Regions from separate parts of the Chryseobacterium sp. 7 genome, predicted to be linked through region 3. Evidence: riboswitches for the same ligand, from Rfam matches in the RefSeq annotation. Region 3 holds a riboswitch; each other region holds the start of a gene.
The links. Region 3 has a riboswitch for cobalamin ahead of CLU97_RS01335 (TonB-dependent receptor plug domain-containing protein). Riboswitches for the same ligand answer to the same signal wherever they lie in the genome.
Positions count from the first base shown of each region.

Region 1: linked by a shared signal. The riboswitch ahead of prpB (methylisocitrate lyase) and the one ahead of CLU97_RS01335 (TonB-dependent receptor plug domain-containing protein) in region 3 are both predicted to bind cobalamin.
Region 2: linked by a shared signal. The riboswitch ahead of CLU97_RS14400 (acyl-CoA thioesterase) and the one ahead of CLU97_RS01335 (TonB-dependent receptor plug domain-containing protein) in region 3 are both predicted to bind cobalamin.

Region 1 is NZ_RCCA01000001.1:1,039,655-1,047,946, reverse strand. Features, by position in the region: tRNA gene CLU97_RS04885 (tRNA-Ser) at 21-105, shown strand; tRNA gene CLU97_RS04880 (tRNA-Pro) at 121-195, shown strand; tRNA gene CLU97_RS04875 (tRNA-Arg) at 228-301, shown strand; gene CLU97_RS04870 (GIY-YIG nuclease family protein) at 351-605, shown strand; gene CLU97_RS04865 (hypothetical protein) at 756-1,322, opposite strand; cobalamin riboswitch at 1,571-1,763, shown strand; gene prpB (methylisocitrate lyase) at 2,203-3,111, shown strand; gene prpC (2-methylcitrate synthase) at 3,098-4,252, shown strand; gene CLU97_RS04850 (bifunctional 2-methylcitrate dehydratase/aconitate hydratase) at 4,287-5,738, shown strand; gene mmsA (CoA-acylating methylmalonate-semialdehyde dehydrogenase) at 5,806-6,720, shown strand; gene CLU97_RS24170 (aldehyde dehydrogenase family protein) at 6,726-7,301, shown strand; gene CLU97_RS04840 (acyl-CoA dehydrogenase family protein) at 7,309-8,292, shown strand, end outside.
Region 2 is NZ_RCCA01000001.1:3,138,905-3,147,196, forward strand. Features, by position in the region: gene CLU97_RS14380 (endonuclease MutS2) at 1-2,014, shown strand, start outside; gene CLU97_RS14390 (ATP-binding cassette domain-containing protein) at 2,467-3,129, shown strand; gene CLU97_RS14395 (hypothetical protein) at 3,160-3,960, shown strand; cobalamin riboswitch at 3,995-4,175, shown strand; gene CLU97_RS14400 (acyl-CoA thioesterase) at 4,293-4,676, shown strand; gene CLU97_RS14405 (HD domain-containing protein) at 4,725-5,321, opposite strand; gene CLU97_RS14410 (XAC2610-related protein) at 5,323-6,024, opposite strand; gene CLU97_RS14415 (PadR family transcriptional regulator) at 6,398-6,727, shown strand; gene CLU97_RS14420 (PspC domain-containing protein) at 6,739-8,292, shown strand, end outside.
Region 3 is NZ_RCCA01000001.1:268,947-277,238, forward strand. Features, by position in the region: gene CLU97_RS01325 (cell surface protein) at 1-953, opposite strand, end outside; gene CLU97_RS01330 (YncE family protein) at 968-2,101, opposite strand; gene CLU97_RS01335 (TonB-dependent receptor plug domain-containing protein) at 2,098-4,131, opposite strand; cobalamin riboswitch at 4,240-4,425, opposite strand; gene CLU97_RS01340 (transporter) at 4,518-5,465, opposite strand; gene CLU97_RS01345 (cytochrome-c peroxidase) at 5,478-6,524, opposite strand; gene CLU97_RS01350 (MbnP family protein) at 6,517-7,347, opposite strand; gene CLU97_RS01355 (hypothetical protein) at 7,533-7,901, opposite strand; gene CLU97_RS01360 (superoxide dismutase) at 7,906-8,292, opposite strand, start outside.

The DNA of each region.
Region 1 (8,292 bases), 770 kb from region 3:
CATTAAAAAATAAAAAAAAAGGAGGGTTGCCGGAGTGGTTAACGGAGCAGTTTGCTAAACTGTCGACGCGAAAGTGTCGCAAGGGTTCGAATCCCTTACCCTCCGCTCTTCTTATATATTCGGGGCGTAGCGTAGTCCGGTCATCGCGCCTGGTTTGGGACCAGGAGGTCGCAGGTTCGAATCCTGCCGCCCCGACTGTTTTAGTAGTTTTCTCAAAACTATTTAATGGGTGCGTAGCTCAGCTGGATAGAGCATCTGCCTTCTAAGCAGACGGTCAAAGGTTCGAATCCTTTCGCGCTCACATAAAGACTTACTGGAAACGGTGAGTCTTTTTTGTTTATATTAGTTCCATGTATTTTTGCTATATACTCTATTCTAAAACTCTAGATAAATTCTACATTGGACATTCTTCAGAATCTTTGCAGGAAAGATTAAGAAAACACTTATCTGATCACAAAGGATTTACATCCAAAGCTAAAGATTGGATTATTGTTTATTTTGAAACTTTCGACTCAAAATCACTTGCCTACAAAAGAGAAAGGGAGATTAAAGCTTGGAAAAGTAAATTGAAAATAATAAAATTAATCGAAAGCTCAGCTAGATAGAGCATCCCGCTTTTTAATCGGGACGGTCAAAGGTTCGAATCCTTTCGCGCTCACTTAAAGACTTACTGGTAACAGTGAGTCTTTTTTGTTTTCCATGGTTTTCTTTGATCAAAAATAAAAATCTTATGTAGAGAAGCTATTAATACAAGATTAATTATCTGTAAAGTATTGCCCAAACCACTGATCAAAACTTTCTTTATATTGAGCCTGAGCATTTTTAATCAGTAAATCAGGTTCTTCAATTCTATTTAAACCATAATCTCCTTTCATCCAAGTCAAATATTCGTTTAAACCTTCATTCTCTTCATAATCGTCTTCGTCTTTATAAAAATAAGCCTCATCGAAATCTACTGAAATTTCAGTGTCAAAAGTGAGTAAATGTAAAAGCTGTACAATATTTTCAGCAATAATATGAACACCTCCTTCATCTCCAAAAACTACAACAGGCATTTTATGTAAAGGCTGATCCGTTCCATTATTCCAGATGGCATAGAATGAACCTGAACCATTGGCCTGAGCAAAAGGCAGCATGCTATTCAAAAAATTTTCGTCATCACTCCAGCTTTTCAATCCGGATTTATTATCAATTAAAACACCAAAACCTTGTGAATAGTTTTCAAACGAGGAAATAGTATTCTGGAAATAGATTAGCTTTTCAAGCTCTACCGGAATTTCACTCAGGCCCAAGTTTTGTTTAAATTCTGCAATGTCTACCATGATCTACTATATATGACTAATAAAATTTATAAAATGAAAGAAGAATAGCAAATTTATTAACTATCTTTAATTTTCCGGGTATCTTTTATATTAATTTAACAACATAAACCATCCGTTTTTCTTCTAAAACACACATCACAACTCAAGCATTTTCAATAGATTACATTAAAAAAACTATTGATTACATAAAATATCTTTTTCATTATTATAAAAACCCTATATTTACCACCAAGGAGTTCTTAAAACCTTCTTTATCAACCGAAACTGGTTACACTTAGCTGTGTATTAAAAGGGAATCGTGTGAAAATCACGAACTGTCGCGCAACTGTAAGTAACACATAAAAGTTTTTATCCATTGATATCCACTGTATATTTTTTATATGGGAAGGATGATAAAAACCGTTACAAGTCAGGAGACCTGCCTATTTCGTATTGACGATGCTTTCGCGATTTGAAGCTTACAGTCAGGTATGATACGATATGGATATAGTGTGATAACTTTTTTATCAGTCTATTTATTTTTTGAGATGAATATGAGTATACATTAGTGCTGCTCATAATTCTGTAGCTCAGTCGTATACCCTTTCCGTAATTTTCTTTCTTCATAAAGCACCGCGAAGTTTACTGAGAACTTTTTATAAGATTTAATCAATGTAAAAAGTAATGGTGTACCAAAGCAATCTTAATTATTCATGGAATCAACACAGGCTTATTTTACAGGTCTGGACAATCAGAGTTTTCCAAAATTCCAGATATCTGGACAATTGTAAGATTTCTCAGCTTCTCTCCCATCTTTTCTTTTTTACTCAAAAGCTAAAACATTACAGATCTTATGCTTCTTCACAGACAAACAAACTTCAACTCAACAATACATATTAAAATGATCAAAAATGAAAACTGGAAGTCACCCGGATTAAAATTCCGGAAGGCCATGGAAAAAGAAAATCCCCTTCAGATTGTGGGAGCCATCAATGCGAATCATGCATTATTGGCACAGCAGGCTGGTTTTAATGCTATTTATCTTTCAGGAGGAGGTGTTGCCGCGGGATCTTTAGGAATTCCTGACCTTGGAATTACTACTCTGGATGACGTACTCATAGATGTTCAGCGTATTACTAATATTTGTGATTTGCCCCTTTTGGTGGATATTGATACAGGATTCGGACCTTCTGCCTTCAATGTTGCCCGAACGATAAAATCATTGATTAAAGCCGGAGCAGCAGCTATTCACATTGAAGATCAGGTGGGCGCAAAACGTTGTGGACACCGTCCCGGAAAAGAAATCGTAAGCAAAGAGGAAATGGTAGACAGACTTAAGGCCGCAGCAGATGCCCGTACCGATGAAAATTTTGTGATCGGAGCAAGAACAGATGCTTTTGCGAATGAAGGTCTTGAAAAAACTTTAGAAAGAGCTGTTGCTTATAAAGAAGCCGGAGCAGATTTCATTTTTGCCGAAGCAGTTCCTGACTTAACCTTTTATCAAAAATTCGTTGACGCGGCAGGAATTCCGGTACTCGCCAATATCACTGAGTTTGGGATGATTAAAATGTACACTGTAGAAGAATTAAAAAATGCAGGTGTGGGACTTATCCTCTACCCTCTTTCTGCATTCAGAGCAGCCAATAAAGCGGCGCAGAATGTCTACCTGCATATCCGCCAGGATGGAACGCAAGCTCATGTACTGGATACGATGCAGACCAGAGAAGAGCTCTATCAAAGCATTGGCTACTATGATTATGAACAAAAATTAGATAACCTTTTTAAACAAAATACTCATGTCAACGAATAGCGAACCAACATTTAAACCTAAAAAAAGTGTAGCACTTTCCGGGGTAACAGCAGGTAATACCGCTCTTTGCAGTGTAGGAAAAAGCGGAAATGATCTTCATTACAGAGGTTATGATATTCTGGATCTTGCAGAAAGAGCACAATTCGAAGAAGTAGCCTACCTGTTGATTTATGGTCAGCTGCCTACTGAAGCTCAATTAAAAAATTATAAAGCAAAATTAAAATCATTGAGAGGGCTACCCCACTCTGTAAGAAATATCTTAAAAAGTATTCCGGCAGCGGCACATCCAATGGACGTGATGCGTTCTATGGTTTCAGCAATTGGAAGCATCCAGCCTGAAAAAGACGATCACAATGTGGCTGGGGCAAGAGATATTGCAGACAAATTACTGGCATCATTCAGTTCCGGACTTTTATACTGGTATCACTATACACATAATGGCAAAGAAATTAATGTAGAGACGGATGATGATACTATCGGCGGGCATTTTCTTCATCTTTTACATGGTAAAAAAGCTCCTGATTCATGGGTAAAAGCAATGGAAATATCTCTTAATCTGTATGCTGAGCATGAATTCAATGCATCTACATTCACTGCTCGTGTTATTGCCGGAACCTCATCAGACTTTTATTCCTGTATCACAGGAGCTATCGGAGCTTTGAGAGGTCCAAAACATGGAGGAGCCAATGAAGTGGCTTTTGAAATACAAAGCCGTTACAATTCTCCTGATGAGGCAGAAGAAGATATTAGAAAACGTATTGCCAGCAAAGAAGTTATTATTGGATTCGGGCATCCCGTTTACACCATATCGGATCCAAGAAACGTAGTCATAAAAAAAGTAGCCAAAGAACTTTCCGAAGAAGCAGGAGATATGCTGCTGTACAATATCGCTGAAAGGCTGGAGACTGTCATGTGGGAAGAAAAGAAAATGTTCCCTAATCTGGACTGGTTCTCCGCAGTATCTTACCACCTGATGGGAGTTCCTACCTTGATGTTCACTCCATTATTTGTTATTTCAAGAGTTACCGGATGGAGCGCTCACATTATCGAACAAAGACAGGATGGGAAAATTATCCGCCCAAGTGCCAATTATACAGGTCCTGAAAATAAAGACTTTGTATCTATCGAAAACAGAAAATAAAAAAATCAATTCATAATTAAATCAAAAAATAAAGATGTCATCACACATTTCAAACGAAAGACCACAACCGGATCAGGTATTAACAGATATTGCAGATTATGTATTAACCTATGAAATCAAAAACGATTTAGCCTGGAAAACAGCTCATTACTGTTTATTAGACACCATCGGATGCGGATTGGAAGCACTGACCTATCCTGCATGTACCAAACTTTTAGGGCCTATCGTAAAAGGTACTGTAGTTCCGAACGGGGCTAAAGTTCCGGGGACTCAATTTCAATTAGATCCTGTACAGGCTGCTTTCAACATCGGAGCAATTATCCGCTGGCTCGATTTTAATGATACCTGGTTAGCCGCTGAATGGGGACATCCTTCAGATAATCTGGGAGGAATTTTAGCAACAGCAGACTGGCTTTCCAGAACAAATATTGCAGAAGGAAAAGCTCCGTTAAAAATGAAACAGGTTTTGGAAGCAATGATCATGGCTCATGAAATCCAGGGAGTTATAGCATTAGAAAACTCATTCAACAAAGTAGGTTTAGACCATGTTTTATTGGTAAAACTAGCCTCTACAGCGGTTGTTGGAAAACTGATCGGTTTGACCCGCGATGAATTGATCAATGCCATTTCTCTAGCATTTGTTGATGGACAGTCTTTAAGAACATACCGTCACGCTCCCAATACAGGAAGCCGTAAATCATGGGCTGCCGGAGATGCCACATCAAGAGCTGTACGTCTGGCATTAATTGCCCAAACAGGTGAAATGGGCTATCCGTCCGTACTAACCGCAAAAACATGGGGATTCTATGATGTATCTTTCAAAGGAAATGAATTCAAATTCCAGAGAGAATATGGTTCTTATGTTATGGAAAATGTACTGTTCAAAATCTCTTTCCCGGCAGAATTCCACTCTCAAACGGCTGTAGAAGCAGCAATCACGTTACATCATCAGTTAAAAGAATCAGGAAAATCCGCTGAAGATATCAAGAAAATAACCATCCGTACCCACGAAGCCTGCATTCGTATCATTGATAAAAAAGGTCCGCTAAACAACCCTGCTGACCGTGACCATGCTATTCAGTACATGGTAGCAGTTCCATTGATTTTCGGAAGACTGACTGCTGCAGATTATGAAGATAATGTGGCATCAGATCCAAGAATTGACATCCTTCGTGATAAAATTGAATGTGTGGAAGATGTACAGTTTACTACAGATTATCATGATCCGGAAAAACGTTCCATTGCTAATGCTTTAACGGTAGAATTAAACGATGGAACAGTCTTGGAAGAAATCGTTGTAGAATATCCAATTGGCCACAAACGCAGAAGAGATGAAGGAATTCCTGAACTGATCAAGAAATACAAAGTAAATCTTGCCAGAATTTTCCCGGAAAAACAACAGAGAATTGTATTAGAAAATTCTTTAGAATACGATACGCTTGTTAATCTGGATGTCAACGAATTCGTTGATCTTCTGGTAATATAATCTAATTCAAAGGTTGAGAGTGGAAAATGAAATGCACTCTCAGCTTTTCACTCTCAATCTAAAAATCATGTCACAAAAAGTAAAAATATTAATCAACGGAGATTTTATAGAAAGTAAAGCTACACAGCATCTTCCTGTAGAAAATCCAGCTACCCAGGAAATTCTTGCAGAAGTCCCTTTAACGGAATTATCTGAAATAGATCAGGCTATAGAATCCGCTAAAGAAGCTTTCAAAATATGGAAAGAAGTCGCTACCCCGGAAAGAGCCAGATTCTTTCTAAAATACCAGCAGCTTTTAAAAGAAAATCAAAAAGAAATTGCCAAAATTCTTTCCCAAGAAAACGGAAAAACATTCCCTGATGCCATGGGAGATGTATGGCGTGGAATTGAAGTGGTAGAACATGCCTGCAACATTCCGACACTTATGATGGGAGAAACGGTAGAAAATGTAGCAAGAGGTGTTGATACCTACAGCTATATTCAGCCCCTTGGCGTCTGTGCAGGGATTACCCCTTTCAACTTTCCTGCAATGATTCCTTTATGGATGTTTCCAATAGCGATTGCCTGTGGAAATACCTTCATTTTAAAACCTTCAGAGCAAACACCTATGACTTCTATGAAAATGGCTGAGTTATTTCTGGAAGCAGGTTTTCCTAAAGGAGTTCTGAATATTGTTCACGGTTCCAAAGACCAGGTCAATCATATTCTGAATCATCTGGAAATCAAAGCAATTTCATTTGTAGGCTCAGTTCCTGTAGCGGAACATGTTTATCGTACAGGAACCGATAATCTGAAAAGAGTTCAGGCTTTTGGCGGCGCAAAAAACCACATGGTAGTAATGCCGGACGCCAATAAAGAACAGGTGATAAACAATCTCGTAGGAGCTTCCTGCGGAGCAGCCGGACAGCGTTGTATGGCCATCAGTGTAGCCGTTTTGGTGGGTGAAGCTCAAAATTGGGTGGATGATATCAAAAAGCTTTAAGTACGATTAAACCTGGAGTTTGGTCTGATGATTCTGCTGCCTTTGGTCCTCTCATCAACAAACAATCAAAAGATAAGGTTGTAAGGTTAATTAAAAGTGCTTACGACCAGGGAGCCGAAGTATTGCTGGATGGCAGCAACTGTAAAGTGGAAGGCTATGAAAACGGATACTTTGTAGGAGCAACGTTATTCAATAATGTATCTACGGATATGAATATTTACAAAGATGAAATTTTCGGGCCAGCCCTATTACTTATGAAAGCAGAAACACTGGATGAAGCTGTTAAAATAATCAATGCTAATCCTTATGGAAACGGAACTTCAATCTTTACCAACTCAGGAGCAGCAGCAAGAAAATTCCAGCATGAAATTGAAGTGGGACAAATTGGAGTAAACCTTCCGATTCCTGTTCCATTACCGTTTTTCTCTTTTACAGGATGGAGAAAATCATTCTTTGGCGACCTGCATTCTTACGGAAAACAAGGTGTTCGTTTTTACACGGAAACCAAAACGATTACAGCCCGTTGGTTTGAAGAAGACATTCCTGTAGGCGATCTGAATATGACCATCAGTTTAAAATAAGTTTTCTATGGAATTCAACCTAAATCAAGATCAACTGGCGTTTCAGGATGCCGCAAGAAGATTTGCCGATAAAGAACTGGCACCTTATGCTTCGGAATGGGATTCCCAGAAGATATTTCCGAGGGAAGCCATCGCAAAAGCCGGAGAACTGGGTTTCTGCGGTGTTTATACCAGCGAAGATGCCGGAGGTCTGGGATTATCGCGATTAGATGCCAGCATTATATTTGAAGAACTCGCTGCAGCCTGTCCTTCCACTACCGCCTACATTACCATACACAATATGGTTTCATGGATGATTGATGAATTTGGGAATGATGAAATCAGAAAACAATTATGTCCGGATTTGTCATCAGGAATATTATTAGGATCCTATTGTCTTACTGAGCCGGGCTCCGGTTCAGATGCAGCAGCTTTAAAAACAACGGCAATAAAAAATGGGAACAAATACATCATTAACGGGACAAAAGCATTCATCTCCGGGGCAGGCGAAAGTGATATACTCATTGTAATAGTCCATACAGGAGATTCCGGTCCCAAAGGAATCAGTGCTTTTGTCGTTCCAGCCAATTCTAAAGGAATCAGTTTCGGAGAAAAAGAGAAAAAATTAGGTTGGAATACCCAGCCGACACGCTTTGTCTTCTTTGATCAGGTAGAAGTAGATGAAAAATACCTCTTGGGAGAATTGGGACAAGGCTTTAAAATAGCATTGAAAGGTCTGGATGGTGGCCGCATCAATATCGGAACGTGTTCTGTAGGAGCGGCACAGGGAGCTATTAATCAAGCTAGAAAGTATATGCATGAAAGAAGGCAGTTCGGCAAATCACTGGCACAGTTTCAGTCGCTGCAGTTTAAAATCGCTGATATGGCGACAGAACTTGTAGCAGCCCGCCAGATGGTTCATTTAGCTGCTTTCAAATTAGATTCTAAAGACACAAATGCTACTACTTACTGTGCTATGGCAAAACGCCTGGCTACCGATATGTGCTTCAAT
Region 2 (8,292 bases), 2.9 Mb from region 3:
ACTTTCATTAAAAAAAACGTCAGAATATCTGTCCAGTTTTGAAAGTTCAAATGCGATTCCGTTTGATGAATATGAAGATATTGAAAGTGAGCTGAAATTGATGCTGATTGAGAATTACCGTCTGGAAAATGCAGCTTTCATCAGAATAAAAACCATCACGGAACAGATCGGAAAACTTCAGAAGTTCTTCCCTACCATGCCGGAAACATTTCCTACTTTATTAGAAGAGGTTTCTGTGCTGGAATTCAGAAAAGAGATCATTGATAAGGTAGAGAAGGTTTTTAACCGTTTTGGTGAAGTAAAAAGTGAAGCTTCCCCTGCTTTGAAAGGCATAAGAACTGAAATTCAGCATGCTAAAAAAGCGATTCAGGAAAATTTCAACCGTGCGCTTACCACGTATGGACAAAGTGACTTTTTGGATGACATCCGGGAAACCATTATTGATGACCAAAGAGTTCTGGCAGTAAAGTCAGGATTTAAAAAGAGGGTCGCAGGAAGAACATTAGGAATTTCTAAAACAGGTTCTATCACTTATATTCAGCCGGACAGCGTTGTAAAGCATTATTTCAAGCTTCGTGAAAATGAAGAGGAAGAGAAGAAAGAAATTGATAAAGTTCTCCGTAAACTTACTGCAGAACTGGCGGAATTTCAACCACAGCTATGGAGATACCAGGTTTATATTTTTGACCTTGATCTTACGAGAGCTAAAGCAAAATTTGGTGAACTGACCAACGGAATTCTTCCGAAAATCAACCATCATAAAACATTAAGATTAAAAGATGCTTATCATCCTCTGTTATGGTTAAGAAATAAGATTGAAAACAAAATCATCCATCCACAGACGCTAACTCTAACGGATCATAACAGAATTATCTGTATTTCCGGTCCGAATGCCGGTGGAAAATCAATTACCCTGAAAACAGTAGGATTATTACAGCTGATGATTCAGAGTGGTATTCTTGTTCCGGTTCATCCGAAATCTGAAATGTTTTTCTTCGAGAAAATCATGACTGATATTGGTGATAACCAATCTATTGAAAACCATTTGTCCACTTATTCATCGAGGTTAAAGAAAATGTCAGGAATCATCCGTGAGGCTGATGCCAATACGCTTTTATTAATTGATGAATTTGGTACAGGTTCTGATCCTGAGCTTGGAGGTGCCCTGGCAGAAAGTTTCATGGAGTTTTTCTATGATAAAAAGAGTTTTGCCATTATCACAACTCACTATACCAACATTAAACTGGTGATAGAACAGCTTCCAAACGCACAGAATGCAGCCATGCTCTTCAATGAAGAAACATTGGAACCGATGTATAAACTGGAAGTAGGACAGGCAGGAAGCTCATTCACTTTTGAGGTTGCGGAAAAGAATAAAATCCCAAGATTCATCATTCATTCTGCCAAGAAAAAGGTGGAACACGATATCGTTAATCTTGATAAAACGATTGTAAAACTGCAACAGGAAAAGTTTGAAGTAGAAAAACTAAAATCTGATCTTGCTGAAAGAAAGGAATCTGTAGAAGACAAACGTGATAACCTTCAGAAACTGAATGACCAGCTTCAGCAGAAATTATTCAATTTCCAGAAACTGTATGAGGAAGAACACCGTAAACTTCAGTTCGGAAACAAGATTGAAGCATTTATAGACAGCTATACCAAAGGGAAATCCAGAAAGGATGTTGTAAAAGACTTTGTAAAGCTTCTTGAACAGGAGAAATTCAGAAAATTAGGAAGTGATAAAGATGAAACGAAACGTCTGCAGGTTGTGAAGAGAAAAATTACTCAACAGCTGAAAAAGGAAGAAGTAATTGAAAAAATTGCTGAAACCAATGAAAGACTGGAAGAACAACGTAAAACCGACCGTGCCGTCTGGATGAAAATCGGGCAGCGTGTTCGTATTACCGGAAGTACCAGTGTGGGAACCATTGAAAAAATTTCACGCAACAAAGTGATCGTCAATTACGGAACTTTCAAAACCACAATTGATGCAGATGAACTAGAAAGAATTTAATTCATCAGCAATTACATTAACGCAAATAGTAAGAGAGAGCACTTTTGGTGCTCTCTCTTTTTTATTTTAATTTCTTCATGGAATCTGTATTTTTTTCTTTCATATAAACGTTTTTAATATATTTGAAGGTAGATATAATATTGTACAGGCATATTAATTCTTAATATTTTGAACATGGCGAGAAACTTTACTATTCTTTGGATTTTTTATAAAAAGATACTGATTCCCGCCTTGCTGTTCTCATTGCTTATTTCTTTTCTGCTTCCCTTCAGCCTTGAAACATTTGGTTTAAGTTTTCTTTTAATTGCACCTGTCCTTCATTACTTTATTTATGAATTAAGATTTAAAAGTGAATATTATTTTTATGCTCATTCAGGTTTTTCAAGAACTTTTCTTTGGACAGGAACCCTATTATTAAGTCTCGCTGTAAAAATTATAACATTATTCTTATTATGAGTAAACTGCATGTTGATAGTGTAACAAAATCTTTTAATGAAAGAAAAATCCTGCAGGATATTTATATAGGATGTGAAACAGGACAAATCATGGGATTACTTGGCAGAAATGGAAGCGGAAAATCAACGCTGCTAAAAATTATCTTTGGAGTGGAACATGGCGATACTCAGTTTATAAAATATGACAATAAAATTCTGAAAAGCATATCCGATAGAAAAAACAGAATTTCCTATTTGCCACAGGATCTTTTTTTACCAAAATATATAAAAATCAAAAATCTGATTCCTCTTTTTTGTAATCAGAAAAATACTGAGCTGCTCTTTACTTCAGAATTCATACAGCCTTTCCTTGATCAAAAACCTAAAACCCTCTCCAAAGGTGAACAGAGAATTATTGAAACGCTTATGGTCATTTATTCTGAAGCAGACTTTATTTTATTGGACGAGCCATTTCACAGTCTTTCTCCAAAAGTTACTGAAGAATTAAAGAAAAATATCCGCCAGCAATCTTCTTATAAAGGATTTATTATTTCTGATCATAACTTTAAGGATGTTTTGGATATTTCTGATTATATCTATCTGCTTTCTGGCGGTCATCTGAAACAAATACAAGATTTAAGTGAACTGCAGCGCTATAATTATCTTCCGAAAAGCATTTAATTTATATATTTGAAGGATTAAAAAATTTTCATGATGACTTTCATAAACAAAGCATTCTATTTATCTGCTTTCAGTATTTTATCTATCGCTTTTGTAAAAGGGCAGAATAAAGTTCCTTTCGGAGTTGTAAAGGCTGAAGAAGGATATGCCAATGTACGCGTTCATAAGGACAATTACAGAAAAATTGTAGATAAGATCCGTATGCGTAAAGGTGATGTTTTTGTTTATGTAAAGCCTGCTCCCGGAGAAACGGAATGGATCTGGATTAAATATCCGGAAAAGCAGGATGATGACAAACCTTTTGTACGTTATGAAACGCTGGACAAAGAAGGAATGGTGAATAAAGAGCGTATTGCTTATATTGACCAGCTTCCGGCTTATACGCCTTCCAAGTCCAAAAATGGAAAATCACTTATTTTCACAGATAATTCTGATCCCAAAGTTCCTACTGCCCAAAGAAGCAAAGTAGTGATTGACATCTATCCTTCCAACGCCGGATACCGTAAAAAGGAAAAAGATGCAGAGGGAAAACTTCTTACCATTGATAAAGTAAAACCGTGGGGAATTGGAAATGACCTTCCCGAAGGAATGACTGAGATTAAATCTATCAGGGTACAGCAGCCAGGAAGAGGATCTGTTTTCGTAAGAGAAGCCATCAAAAATATGTTCCAGCCTACCATGGATTTTGAGAATGTAGGTGTAACCTCCCTGGACAACGATAATATCTTTCTTTATATGATCAACGGTTCAGGAGAAAACAGATATACTACCCTTTGGACTATCAAGAAAGGAAGAGTAATCAGCCAGATTATTTACCATAATCCGGAATAAATTCATTATTTTTGCCACCGAAAAGTTTTAACGCTTATTCATCATAGAAATTGGTTCTGCATCACTGCAGATTAAAAGGGAACCGTGTGAAAATCACGGACTGTCGCGCAACTGTAAGTAACTGTAATCTTTATCAAAGATCCACTGTGCGAGGCATGGGAAGGAGATAAAAGATGTTACAAGTCAGGAGACCTGCCTATTTCTTAAACAAGTAACTTTCGCGATCTGAAGTTGTATTGATCTGATGAATTATCTCAGGAATTCTCTTGATTCCTGTTATTGTTCTGTTGCTCCAATATCTATTTTCATTTCGCTTTAATTAATAATGATATATGACTACAGAAGAAAGAATTGAAGCATCCGAAACCAGAATCTTTAAAGCGGTTTTCCCTAACACAACCAATCATTATGATACCCTTTTCGGTGGTACGGCTATGCAGCTGATGGACGAAGTAGCTTTCATTACTGCTACCCGATTTGCAAGAAAAAGAGTGGTAACGGTAAGCAGTGACAAAATAGATTTCAAAAAACCTATTCCTGCCGGAACAATTGTTGAGCTGATCGGGAAAGTTTCCTACGTGGGAAAGACCAGTATGAAGGTAAACGTTGAGATCTACACAGAACAGATGTATTCCTATGAAAGAGAAAAAGCCATTGTAGGTGATTTTACTTTTGTGGCGATTGACGAATTCAAGAAACCAATCCAAATACTATAAATAATGTTTCGGGCGGCCTTTGGCCGCCCGAAACATATTATATATTCATTAAAGTGATTTGATCACTTTTTCTGTTTCCAGACTTCTGTTCAGTAACACATCAAAAGCCTCTCCCATTTCATCTGATGCTCTGCCTATGGCATTTTCAAGCATATTTCGAATTTGTTTTTCTGTTACTCCGGCTTCCGTCCAGCTTTTCCCTGAAGTATGGGAGTTTAAGATAAACGGCATGATTCTGTCAATCCCACAGGCGAAAACAGCATCCGGTGTTTTCTCATCTTCAAATTCAAGCCATAGATTAAAAAATTCTGTACGCAAAGGTTCATCCAATATTCCAAAAATCTTTTGGGCAGATGCTTTTTCCCTTTCAAACTTTCCTACCATGGCCTGTTCATCAAAAATAAAAGTATCTCCGGCTTCAATCTCTACAAGATCATGAATGGAAAGCATTCTTATTACCCTTAATAAGTCTATATCTGCGCGGTTTTTAGCATACGGATAAAGAATCTGAGCCAGAATGATAATCTGCCATGAATGTTCTGCTGTATTTTCTCTTCGGGAATCATCTGCATTATAATTTCTTCGCTGTACATTTTTAAGCGCATCTACTGCCAGAATAAAATCTATCTCTTTCTGAATTTTCATCTTACTTCTTATTTCTGTTATATTGATCTGACGGATATACCTTTGTTCTGGTAATCCATTTATTATTTATCTTTTCTTTTGTAGTTACTTTTACGCGGCCCTCAACAGTCATATCTTCCTCTTTTTCAAAGACCTTATCAAGTCCTTTATTCGGAATTACAGCATATTCTGTAGTAAAAATATCACAGCAGCCGGATTTTCCATAGGTGATGAGGCGTTTACGTTGAGCATCCACATCAAAAATATCAAGACCGTTTGAACCCAGCTCTGTAAGCTCATCACTTTTCTCAAACCCCATTCTTGTTTTGTTGAAGACATATACATCATAAGATGCACCGCTATAGTTTCCCATATTCCCGTTTCTTATTGCCACGTCTTCTGTTCCGTCAAAATTAAAGTCATCTATAATCACTGCCCGCTGATCTTTTGAAAGAGGAATCAATTTCTTTGGAATCAGTTTTTGCCCTTGTTCAGCATACAAAACAAGATCATCAGAAACAAAAGTCTGTACTTTGCTGTTTTTGTTATCAAATAACTCCACCTTTCCTTTTCCTCCACATCTGTCATCATAACAGTTTTCTATCTGGAGGATAGCATCATAGCTCTTTGAGGCATTTTTAATCTCAAACTGATATTGTCCGAAACATGCAGGTCCAAGCAGAACAAAAGCCGGCAAATGCCTATACTTACTAAATATATTCATGGTAATAGTAAATGATTTAGGTGTGTTTTATTTCTAACAAAAATACGAATACTAAATTAATATATGATGAGTGATGAGCAATCAGTAATAGCTAACAGATAAGATCCTGCTTTCTTTTCATTTTCTCTAAAATTCATTGGAATTTTAAAGATTTTTCGTGCATTTTTTATCTATATTCATTTTTTACAAAAATTCAATTAAAAATTATTTAATTGATTATCAACTATTTAAATTATTTATTTCAAAAATTACACTACTTTGTATTGCATAATACCATTTTATTTACATATCTTTGTAATGTAAAATTAGAATAGGCTCAGCTAGCTAGGAGCATTTTTCTAAGAATATAACTAATTAACAAAACTTATCAAAGATGAATACCGAAAATACCAAAGCGCAAATGCGAAAAGGAATTCTGGAATTCTGTATTCTAAGTCTCATCAATAATCGAGAAATGTATGTTTCTGATCTTATTGACGAACTGAAAAAAGGAAAACTGGATGTAGTGGAAGGAACCCTCTACCCTCTTCTTACAAGACTTAAAAACGGAGAGTTTCTCTCTTACAGATGGGAAGAATCTACAGGAGGACCACCCAGAAAATATTATCAGATCACAGAAAAAGGAAAACTTTTTCTGGATGAACTTCTAAACACATGGAATGAACTGACAGCCTCAGTAAACCAAATCACCCAACAAAATTAAAAAACAAAGCTATGAACAAGACACTCTCAATAGGACTCGCAGGTTTTTCTTTTACCATAGAAGAACACGCATATATAAAGCTCAGCGATTACCTGAATGCTCTGAGAAGCTCTCTGGATGCTTCTGAGGCTGATGAAGTAATGCATGACATAGAAATAAGAATGGTGGAGATTTTCAAAGATTCTTTAGGAAAACGTGAAGTGATCAACGATACCGATGTAGAAAAGGTAATCGCACAGATCGGAAGCCCTGAAAAAATTGAAGAACAGGAAGAAGCTTATTTTTCTGAAAAAACATCAACAAGAAATAACAATTCAGGAACTAACTATACCGATAAAAAACAACTGTTCCGTGATCCGGAAAAACAAAAAGTAGCAGGGGTTTGCGCAGGTTTAGCTCAATATGTAGGAATGGATATTACTACCATGAGAGCAATCTGGCTGGGAATCTTCATATTAGGAATTTTCACAGCTGCTATCTCTTCTTCATTAATCGGTCTTTTATATGTAATCCTTTGGATCGTACTTCCAAAAGCTGAAACAGCGGCAGATTTCCTGAAAATGCAGGGAAAGCCTATGAACTTCGACAATCTTAAGAATGAGTCTAATAAATTGGTACAGTTTGCCAATGAATCTACTCAGAGGGTCGGAGAAATCTATAACGAAAACAAACCTTACATCAGCAACGCAAGCAGCGGAGTATGGAATATATTCAAGTATATTGTAGGAGGATTCTTCGTATTGATGGCGGTAGGAAGCATTATCGGAGTATTTGTTTTATTCGGTCTTTTCGGAATGGATACAGATTTCCCGGGAGCTAACGAGATCAGATTCTATATGGATGATCAGGGACTTGATAAAGTACTGGCTGCCATGATGGTCATCGGAAGCTTAATTCCGGCAATCCTTTTCAGCTTATTAAGCATTAAGATTTTCTCTCCAAAAACAAAACTGAGAAATATCGGATGGGTAATAGGAGGTTTATTCCTTCTTCTGATCGGATTGGGAACTTATTTCGGAATCAGCATGGCTAAGAAAGATATGATCTATAGAGGAAGCAAAGAAGATGTAGAAAATGTAGCCATCAACACTACTTCAGATACGGTGTATGTGGATGTAAAACAGATCAATATTCCTCAGAATTTCAAAGCTTACAACAATGATATTTATTCTGACAAAAGAACAGTGTTCGAAGAAGACTATATTTCTGTAGATGTAACCAGAAAGCCAGATATTAAAACCCCTTATCTCATCATTAAAAAAGAAGGAAAAGGATATAACTTCCCCATCCAGATGACAGTTCCTGTAGAAATTGTGAACAACAAAGTATTACTTCCCAACTACATCAAATATCCATACGAACACAGATTCAGAGACTATAGTTTAAACTATGAACTTGTAGTTCCGCAAAAAGCAGTTGTTTTATCCATGAATAAAGATCGTATCCATATGGATGGAGACCTGGACGGAGATGGTATCAATGATGAAGATCAGGACACAGACGAAGACCACAACGGTGTTAGAATTGAAAAAAATAAAATCACGGTAAACGGTTCAAGTATTGAA
Region 3 (8,292 bases):
TGATCGAAGAAATTATTCGCCAGCCTGGTTCCTGAAAAACTGTAAGAAGGATCTGTAAACCATAAAGGATAATAGCTTTGTACATGGAAAGTATTTTTTGTTTTGAATCCCTGATTTCCCAGATTGTCATTCCACTTGATATATTCTACATCAGTCTGCCAGAATTCGGTTCCGGGCACAGGTGTTTTATTTTCATCAGGTTTATGATAGGTTATGCTGTAATCTTTTACTGTAGTGTTTTTGAAGTATTCGCTGCCTGCGATTTCGTACCATTCGTCATTATCCGGTTTTCCGTTTTTGTTTCGGTCGTAGGCTACCATAATAATTCCCGGCTCGCAAGATCCTGAACGCTCATCTGCGGCATCATTTCCAAAGAATGCATTTCCCAGCACTTTAAAATCACGTCCATTCAGATTCGGAATGGTATGATCAAAACCGAAAACAACATATCCGCCATATCCACCAAGACTGATCATGGTAGAATTGCCCCCGACTAATGATTCGTTGGCTTTCTGAAGCATGTTTGCAGCTGTATTTCCGGGTAAGTATTCCGGAATTTCATTCATGAACTGTCCTACAGCAGGACGAAACTCCAGTACTTTAGAAATATATTTACTGTAAGGCGTTTTTTCCTTGGTAACAATTATTTTGGAATGAAAAACCTGCTCGTTTCCTTTATTATTAATCTTTAAAGTCAAAGGATAAGCATCGGCAGTCGGGCTGATAAATTCAAGTTCTGAATTTTGAGAAATAATGGAATCATTAATACTCCACACAACTGATCCAGAAGCATGAGTAGGAATACTCAACACTTTTAAACGTTCAATGGTATAGGAATCATCAAGGCCGTTAAATGTAAATTCATCTTCATCATCATGTTTACAGGCTATCACAGCTGCAAGGAAAAAGGATAAAAATCCGATTTTTAAATAAGTAAAGCTATTTCTGTTCATTTCTTAAAGTTTGGTTATTTGTATAAAAAAGCGAAGTGGGCAGGGATATTTCCGCCTTCCGTTTTCCATTTAAAGTGTCCGTTTTTATCAAAGCAATACACAAATCCCATGGAGACGTAATTTCTGGCATCAGTCATGTAGATATCTTCTGTAATGGGATTTACTGTAATTCCGTAAGGTGTTTTGATGGCATCTTCATACTCTTTGTCAAAAATCCTGTTGGCTATGATTTGCTCTGTTTTCACATCAATAATTCCAAAACTCTTTTTATAGCTATGGGTATTGTAATTGAATTCATTTCCGTAGAAATAGAGTTTATCATTCACAATGGTCATTTCGCTCACGGAGAGATTGAAATTTTTCTTCACGGTTCCCGTAGCTGCATCTATTAAATAAAGACTGGAAGGAACATTATAATAATCTCCTCTTGAGGTTACATACAGATCCCCGTAATTGTCTTTTTTAAGATGGTGGAGATTGATGGCAACCTCTATTTTTTTGATTTCTGTAAAAGTGTTCAGGTCTATGACAGAAACAGTATTGTCATAATCGGGAGCTTTGTATCCTCCGGAATTGGCCACAAACAATTTATTTCCAACAATTTCCATTTCTTCCGGCTGATATCCCACAACCACTTCACGCTGAATGGAAAGAGAAGTAGTATCAATTTCCACTACTTTTCCTTTAGGTGCTTTTGGGTTAATAGCTACAGGGCCGGCATAGCTGCTGGCATACGCTTTCCCGTCTTTGAAGGCAAGATATCTGCAATTTTGTAAGGGAATAGAGGTAATACGTTTAGCTGTTTTGGCATCCAGCACTTCAATTTTATTGGAAACATTGACAACAATGTAAAGTTTGCTGCCATAGACTTTGATATCATTTCCTACATCTCCCAGTTCTTTTACCACATTAGGGTTGATCTCTGCATAGATATTCCGGTAATAGGTTCCTTTGGTATAATCAAAAAAATCCAGGGTACATTTATTGCTCCCCATATTCCCTTCATTGAGCATATAAAAGCCTTTTATAGCCGTATTTTCTGAGGGAAGTCCTTCTACCACTTCCTGACGGACGATAATATCATCTGTACGGCATGAAGTAAGAAAAGCTAATACAAGAAATAAAAAATAAAAGTTTAGTTTTCTCATAGGGTGAAGTTTAGAATAAGTTTAAAGTTTCTTCCTGGCATCGGATAATTAATCACAACATCATAGTATTGATTGAAAATATTATTCATCTCAAGGCTTACTTTAAATTGATGATTTGCCCAGTTGAATTTTTTCTGAACAGACAGATCGTGGGTATACCAGGGCTGCACATAATTGTATTGAATATTATCCTGATTCACATCATATCTTTCTCCTACGTACATCGCACTGTAATTGAAACTCCAGTCTTTATAATCTGCCATCAGACTGAATGATCCGCTATGCCATGGTGTATAAGGAATCTGATTCCGGTAAAAAGTATCTTCAGGATCACTCATATCTCTTGCACTTTGATATGTGTAGGAAAGCAATGGTCTAAGGGTTACTTTTCCCAGCTGAAATTCAGTCTGAAGATTTACATCAGCTCCTATGATTTCAACCATCCCCAGGTTCATCATCAGCCATCGGAACATACTTCCGTTGGGTGCGGCTACAATTTTATCCTGAACCTTGTTATAGTAACCGTCTACTTTAGCATAAAAGGTTTTAAAGAAACGATCAGTATAATTCTTTTGATAGGTAAATCCCACATCATACTGATTGGTAAATTCCGGCTTCAGGTAAGTGTTTCCGATATTGGTATAGTACAAATCATTAAAAGTGGGAAGTCGGAAAATTCTTTTATAAAATGCCCTAAGGGTAAGATCCGGGATTATCTCTGGCTGATAGCTCATAAAAACAGCTGGAGTCCATTCTCTGGCATCTCCCGGTCTTTTATTTTTTCTTACTTCCTCAAATGTAAAGGTTCCTAAAAGGCTTGCCAGAATTTTGAATCTGTTCCATTGATAGGTTGTTGCCAATGCAACCAATGTGGTATAACGGGTAGGATAAGAAAAGTTATCCAGATTGGCGTCCAGATTATTGTACTGAAAATCTCCACTCAGATTGACATCCCAATTGGGCGTGATTGAATAGATATTGGATGAAGAAAGGTAAAGCTCTCTTTGAATATAAGTGTTATCGGTATGAATAATAGATTGTGAACGAACCGTATCCATGAAATGGGTATAATCGTAAGCGAATTTTGCTTTCAGCTGTGTTTCAAATTTTGGAAACAGTTTCTTTCTCAGGTTAGCCTGTACAAAATAATTTTCATCGGAAAGTCTCGCTCCTCTACCTCCGAAACGTCCATTTACAATAGGAGCAGGCATTCCACGGTCTGAAATATATCCGTATCCTCTGATATTCCAGCTTCCGTTATTTAAAGTTCCATTTAAAGAAGTTTCAAAACGCTTTGCTTTAATATCTGAATCCTGCCTTTTTGCAATCGTATCATAAGCCTGCTGACCGTCTGGATATTTCTTTGCATATCGAAATCTGTAGATTCCGTCACTCTGCATAAATTCTCCGCTGAAGCTGGCAGAAACCCTGTCTGAAATCTTCTGTTCCAATCGGAATGAAGGATTAAAAAGATCAATAGAAGCACTTTTTGCTCTTATAATGAGATTAGTTTTTCTGTTTCCTTTAAATACGGGAGTTTTAGGCTGTAAATAAATAGATCCCGAAGAACCGAAGTCTTTTGCCGGCTGAAAAATCTCACTTTTCTGTCCGTTATATAATGATATTTCTTCCAGATCATCCAAAGAATATCTTCCCAGATCTACCAGTCCGTTTTGAGCATTTCCTAATTGAATTCCATCATAGAAAACACCTACGTGCTGACTTCCCATACTTCGGATATTAATGGTTTTCAAACCACCCAAACCTCCATAGTCTTTGATCTGAACACCGGAAAAATACCGCAAAGCATCTGCAACAGATTGACTGTTCAGTCTTTCCAGCTGCTCGCCCTGTAAGGTCTGTGCAGGAAGGATTTCTTTAAAATTCTTTTTATAAAGATTGATTCCTTTAATGGTCTCTTCCTGTAAACTGTCTTTTTTCTTAGTTTGAGAAGACAAAAGTTGGGATGTTATCACCAGTATGATGAAAACAGCTTTTTGAATTGCCGAAGTAGTTAGTTTTGCCGCCATTAGCTCATTTAGTATCATGAAGACGCTAATGGATGTAAGAATACAACGACAAAGCACAGCTGTCACTGCACAGAATCATTGATGTCCTAAGCTTTATTCCACGAAAGCGTCAAACGATTATTTTCTGGCAGGTCTTCTGACTTACTCCATTTTTGAAATCCTTCCCATTAAAAAACAGTGGATATATTCTTCAAAAACTTTGGTGTGGAGCTTACAGCAGCGGGTCTGTTCCGGATTCTCACCGGATTCCCTTTTAAGAGCTTTTTAGGGCTCACCAAATTCCCGCAAAGATAAATAATTATTCCTAATCCCCAATTAAAATCATGATTCATAAACAATTAAAGCTCCCGAAGGAGCTTTAACGTGGTTTTTTCAGGGGTTTGTCTTTAAATTCCAATATTCAGAAAAATACTGAACCTTGATTTTGCTTCAATATCGCCACCTGCCAAATGAGTATACATGGGAAGCATCACTTCACTTCCTAAACTCAGCTTTTTATAAGAAGCTTCAAATCCCAGTTTTCCGTATAAAGCACTTCCAGCCGTATTGGGCAATGCTTCATCAAACTGTTTGTTCTGAGCATACACTTCTCCCTGAACACCCGTCTTTACAGAAAAAATAGATTTTTCATTTCCCGCAACCTGATAAAAACCCGTCGCTGCATAATTCCACTGATTTCCAAAGCGGTAATTTTTCTTATTCTCTGTTTTGATAGTATAATCTGTATTGACCAATACGGCCACTTTATCTTTTTGAAACTTATAATTCAAAGCGGCCTGATAATCCCAACTTCCGGTTCCCAGCTGAAAACTCGGATTGACTCCGGATGCTCCTTTTTCATCAAATTTTCCAAGCGGAATTTTCACTCCCAAGCCTCCACTCAGGTGATGAAAATTATTTTTAGAGCTCATCAGCTGGTAAATTCCCATCAGATTCAAATCCCCAATTCCATTAATTTTAATATCTCCCTGCATGGTTTTCTTTTCATGGAAATGGAATGGAAGGCTTGCGTAAACACTCAGTTTTTTAGTCAATGGAATTTTTCCCCAAAGCTGTAACGTATTAAAATACTGATCCTGCGTAAGATCTTTTACAAATAAGTTTTCTTTTGCTTTATAATGCTGGGCAAAGTATTTGATTCCTACAAACTGCGGATTCAATAAAGATTCAAAGCCGGAAGAACCATTTCCTGCCGCACAGCCACAGGCATCACAATCCTCATCAAAATCGAATCTGCTAAAGCTATTTGGAGCGATATAAGCACTGTCTTTAATAGTCTTTGCCTGATTCAGGTTACATAGGATCAAACTTAGTATTACTATAATCTTCTTCATGTCTTCTATAAATTATTCTGCAAATTTTGGATTGGATATAAAACTTTTATCCGATAATGTTTTCAGGAATGCAATGATCGACTGTTTTTCCTGGCTGTTCATGGCAATACCTATATGACCATTCTGTTTCAGCTGAGGATCAAGATTGGCATTATCTTCTACCTGATCTGAATAAAAATTGAGCACTGCATCTAAGGTGTAAAATCTTCCGTCATGCATATAAGGTGCTGTATATTCTACATTTCTCAAACTTGGAACACGAAATTTCATCCAATCCACCTGATTAAGGGAAACTCTGTAACGCCCTGCATCCTTGAATTCTGTATTGTAATACATTCCCGTGTTTCTGAAACTCTCATCGGTAAACAGTTCTCCGCTATGACAGGAAGCACACTTCTGCCCGAACAAAACCATTCCCTGAGATTCTGCTGAAGTCAGTTGTTCTTTTCCCTGCTTGAATCTGTCGTATTTTGAATCTGCAGAAATCAACGAAGCCATAAACTGCGACAATGCTTTCAGAATTCTTTCTCCGGTAATGGTTTCGTCTCCGTAGGCTTCCCTAAACAGTTTTTTATACTTCTGATCATCTTTTATTTTCGAAATCGCTTCCGGTATGGAACTGTCCATTTCATTAACATCTGTAATCGGGCTGATCGGCTGTTCATTCAGATTATGAATTACACCGTCCCACATATATCTTTTCAAAAAAGCCATATTCTGAATAGGTGGTGCATTCCTGATTCCGATTCTATCGTCAACTCCATGACTTACTGTGTGACCGTGATGGGTAAAAGCATTTTCCTGAATATGACAGAAACCGCATGAAATGGTATTATTTCGGGACAATCTGCCTTCATAGAATAATTTTCTTCCCAGCTCTACTCCATTTTTAGTCACCGGATTAATTGATTCGTCAAATGTCATTTCCGGAAAATAAGATGGAAACTGCAGGTTATACGCTTCATCTTTTTCCAATGGCTGTATCACCTCATCTGTACAGGAAATACAGCTTAAAATAAATACAAGAACCAGTATTGTTTTTACAAAAAAATTAATCATTATGAACGTGATCTACTTTAAACATTTTTGTAAGGTTATTGGTAACATCTACCAGGTGTTGGTTTGAACCCATCAGCATATCATTACCAGTGGCAAGAATAAGCGCCTTATCTCCGCTCAGAAACTGGTTCAGGTCTGCCAGAATATGAACAGAAGGGCGAATCTGACCTGTTACTCTTGCTGTTGTAGGAAGATTCAATGTGATTTCGCGGTATAAATCAACCTGTTGATTAGCCGTTACATTTCCCATATTTCCGGTATGATTCATGAATTCCTTTGAAGGAGCATCATTTCCATATTTCCCTTCCAGTTTTACAAAAATATAACCGGCAGCCCATGACCATGTCATTCCCTTCTGTTTGGCTTTTGTCCAGAATTCAGCCTGCCCGTCTTGTCCTAACAAGTATGCTTTCTGGCTGACACCTAATCCGAATTTTATTTTCTTATAATTATTTTTCGGAACACCATCCAGATTAAGGTATATAATTCCGGCTACAGCATCTGCCTGATCTACGATAAAAGCTCCTTTATCAGGGTTGTTTTCATTGTATTTGAATTCATTTCCATTCTCGTCTATCAGTGAGATGTTACTGATTACATATTTCAAAGCAGAAAAGTTATGTTTCTGTCCGTTAGAAGATGTCTGAGTTGTTTGATTCAAGACAATATCCCCAACATTATTAAATCCGTTTTCAAATTTGATCTGGAGTTTTCCGGGGGTTGTATCCTGTGGATTTTCGTCATCTCTGCTGCTTTCGCAGGCTACAAAAGAGAATAAAGTAAAGGCAATTAAGAATAGTGATAAATATTTAGAAATTTTCATTGTTGATTTTTTAAGTTGAATTATAATTTTTGAATGCAGAAACATTTTTTTTTCCACAAAAGGCATGAAAGGTTCTTACACTTAAATTATTTTTAAGTGACGGATTTTATGCATGATAAAAACACTCAAGCTTTTAATTTATCTAAGCTTAAGTAACTTTTGTGGTTGAATAGTGATAGGTATACTTAAAAAACCGGTGGTTTGAAAATGTGGGTAAGAAACAGAAAAGAATAAGCTGTTTCGTAGGTGAAGTTGAAATTGAAAAACGACTGTTTTTCAGTAGTATTGATCTCTGTAGTCTCCGGCAGAATATAGGTATCAAGGATTTTCTGTCCTGAGTTTTTGAGTTTCTGAAAGGGTGAAGATTCCGAATCATTGGTTTTGGCCAGCTCTTTACTCAGGTAACATTTTCCGTTACAGTGAATCTCCGGCCTGGATTTATTAATACAGAGAACTTTAACAATATAATCATAATTTACAGCATACTCTACCACGAGCACTAAAGGTCGTAGCACCATATAAAAGGTAAAAAGTATGCTGTAAAATAATTTCATCAGACTATTTCTTGCTTATCGCTTCGTCATATCTTCTGCTGATTTCTTTCCAGTTGGTAACGTTCCAGATCGCAGTCAGATAATCTGCTCTTTTATTCTGATATTTCAAATAATAAGCATGTTCCCATACATCAATTCCGAAGATAGGAGTTCCTTTCTCTTCCACTACATCCATCAAAGGATTGTCCTGGTTAGGAGTAGAAGAAACGAATAGTTTTCCATTTTTATCCACAGAAAGCCATGCCCATCCCGATCCGAAACGGTCTGCTCCGGCTTTAGCCATTTTTTCTTTAAAAGCATCTATACTTCCGAAAGTTTCAGTGATGGCTTTTGCCAATTTTGCTGAAGGTTGTGTATTTTTCTGAGGCGTAAGAACGGTCCAGAACAATTC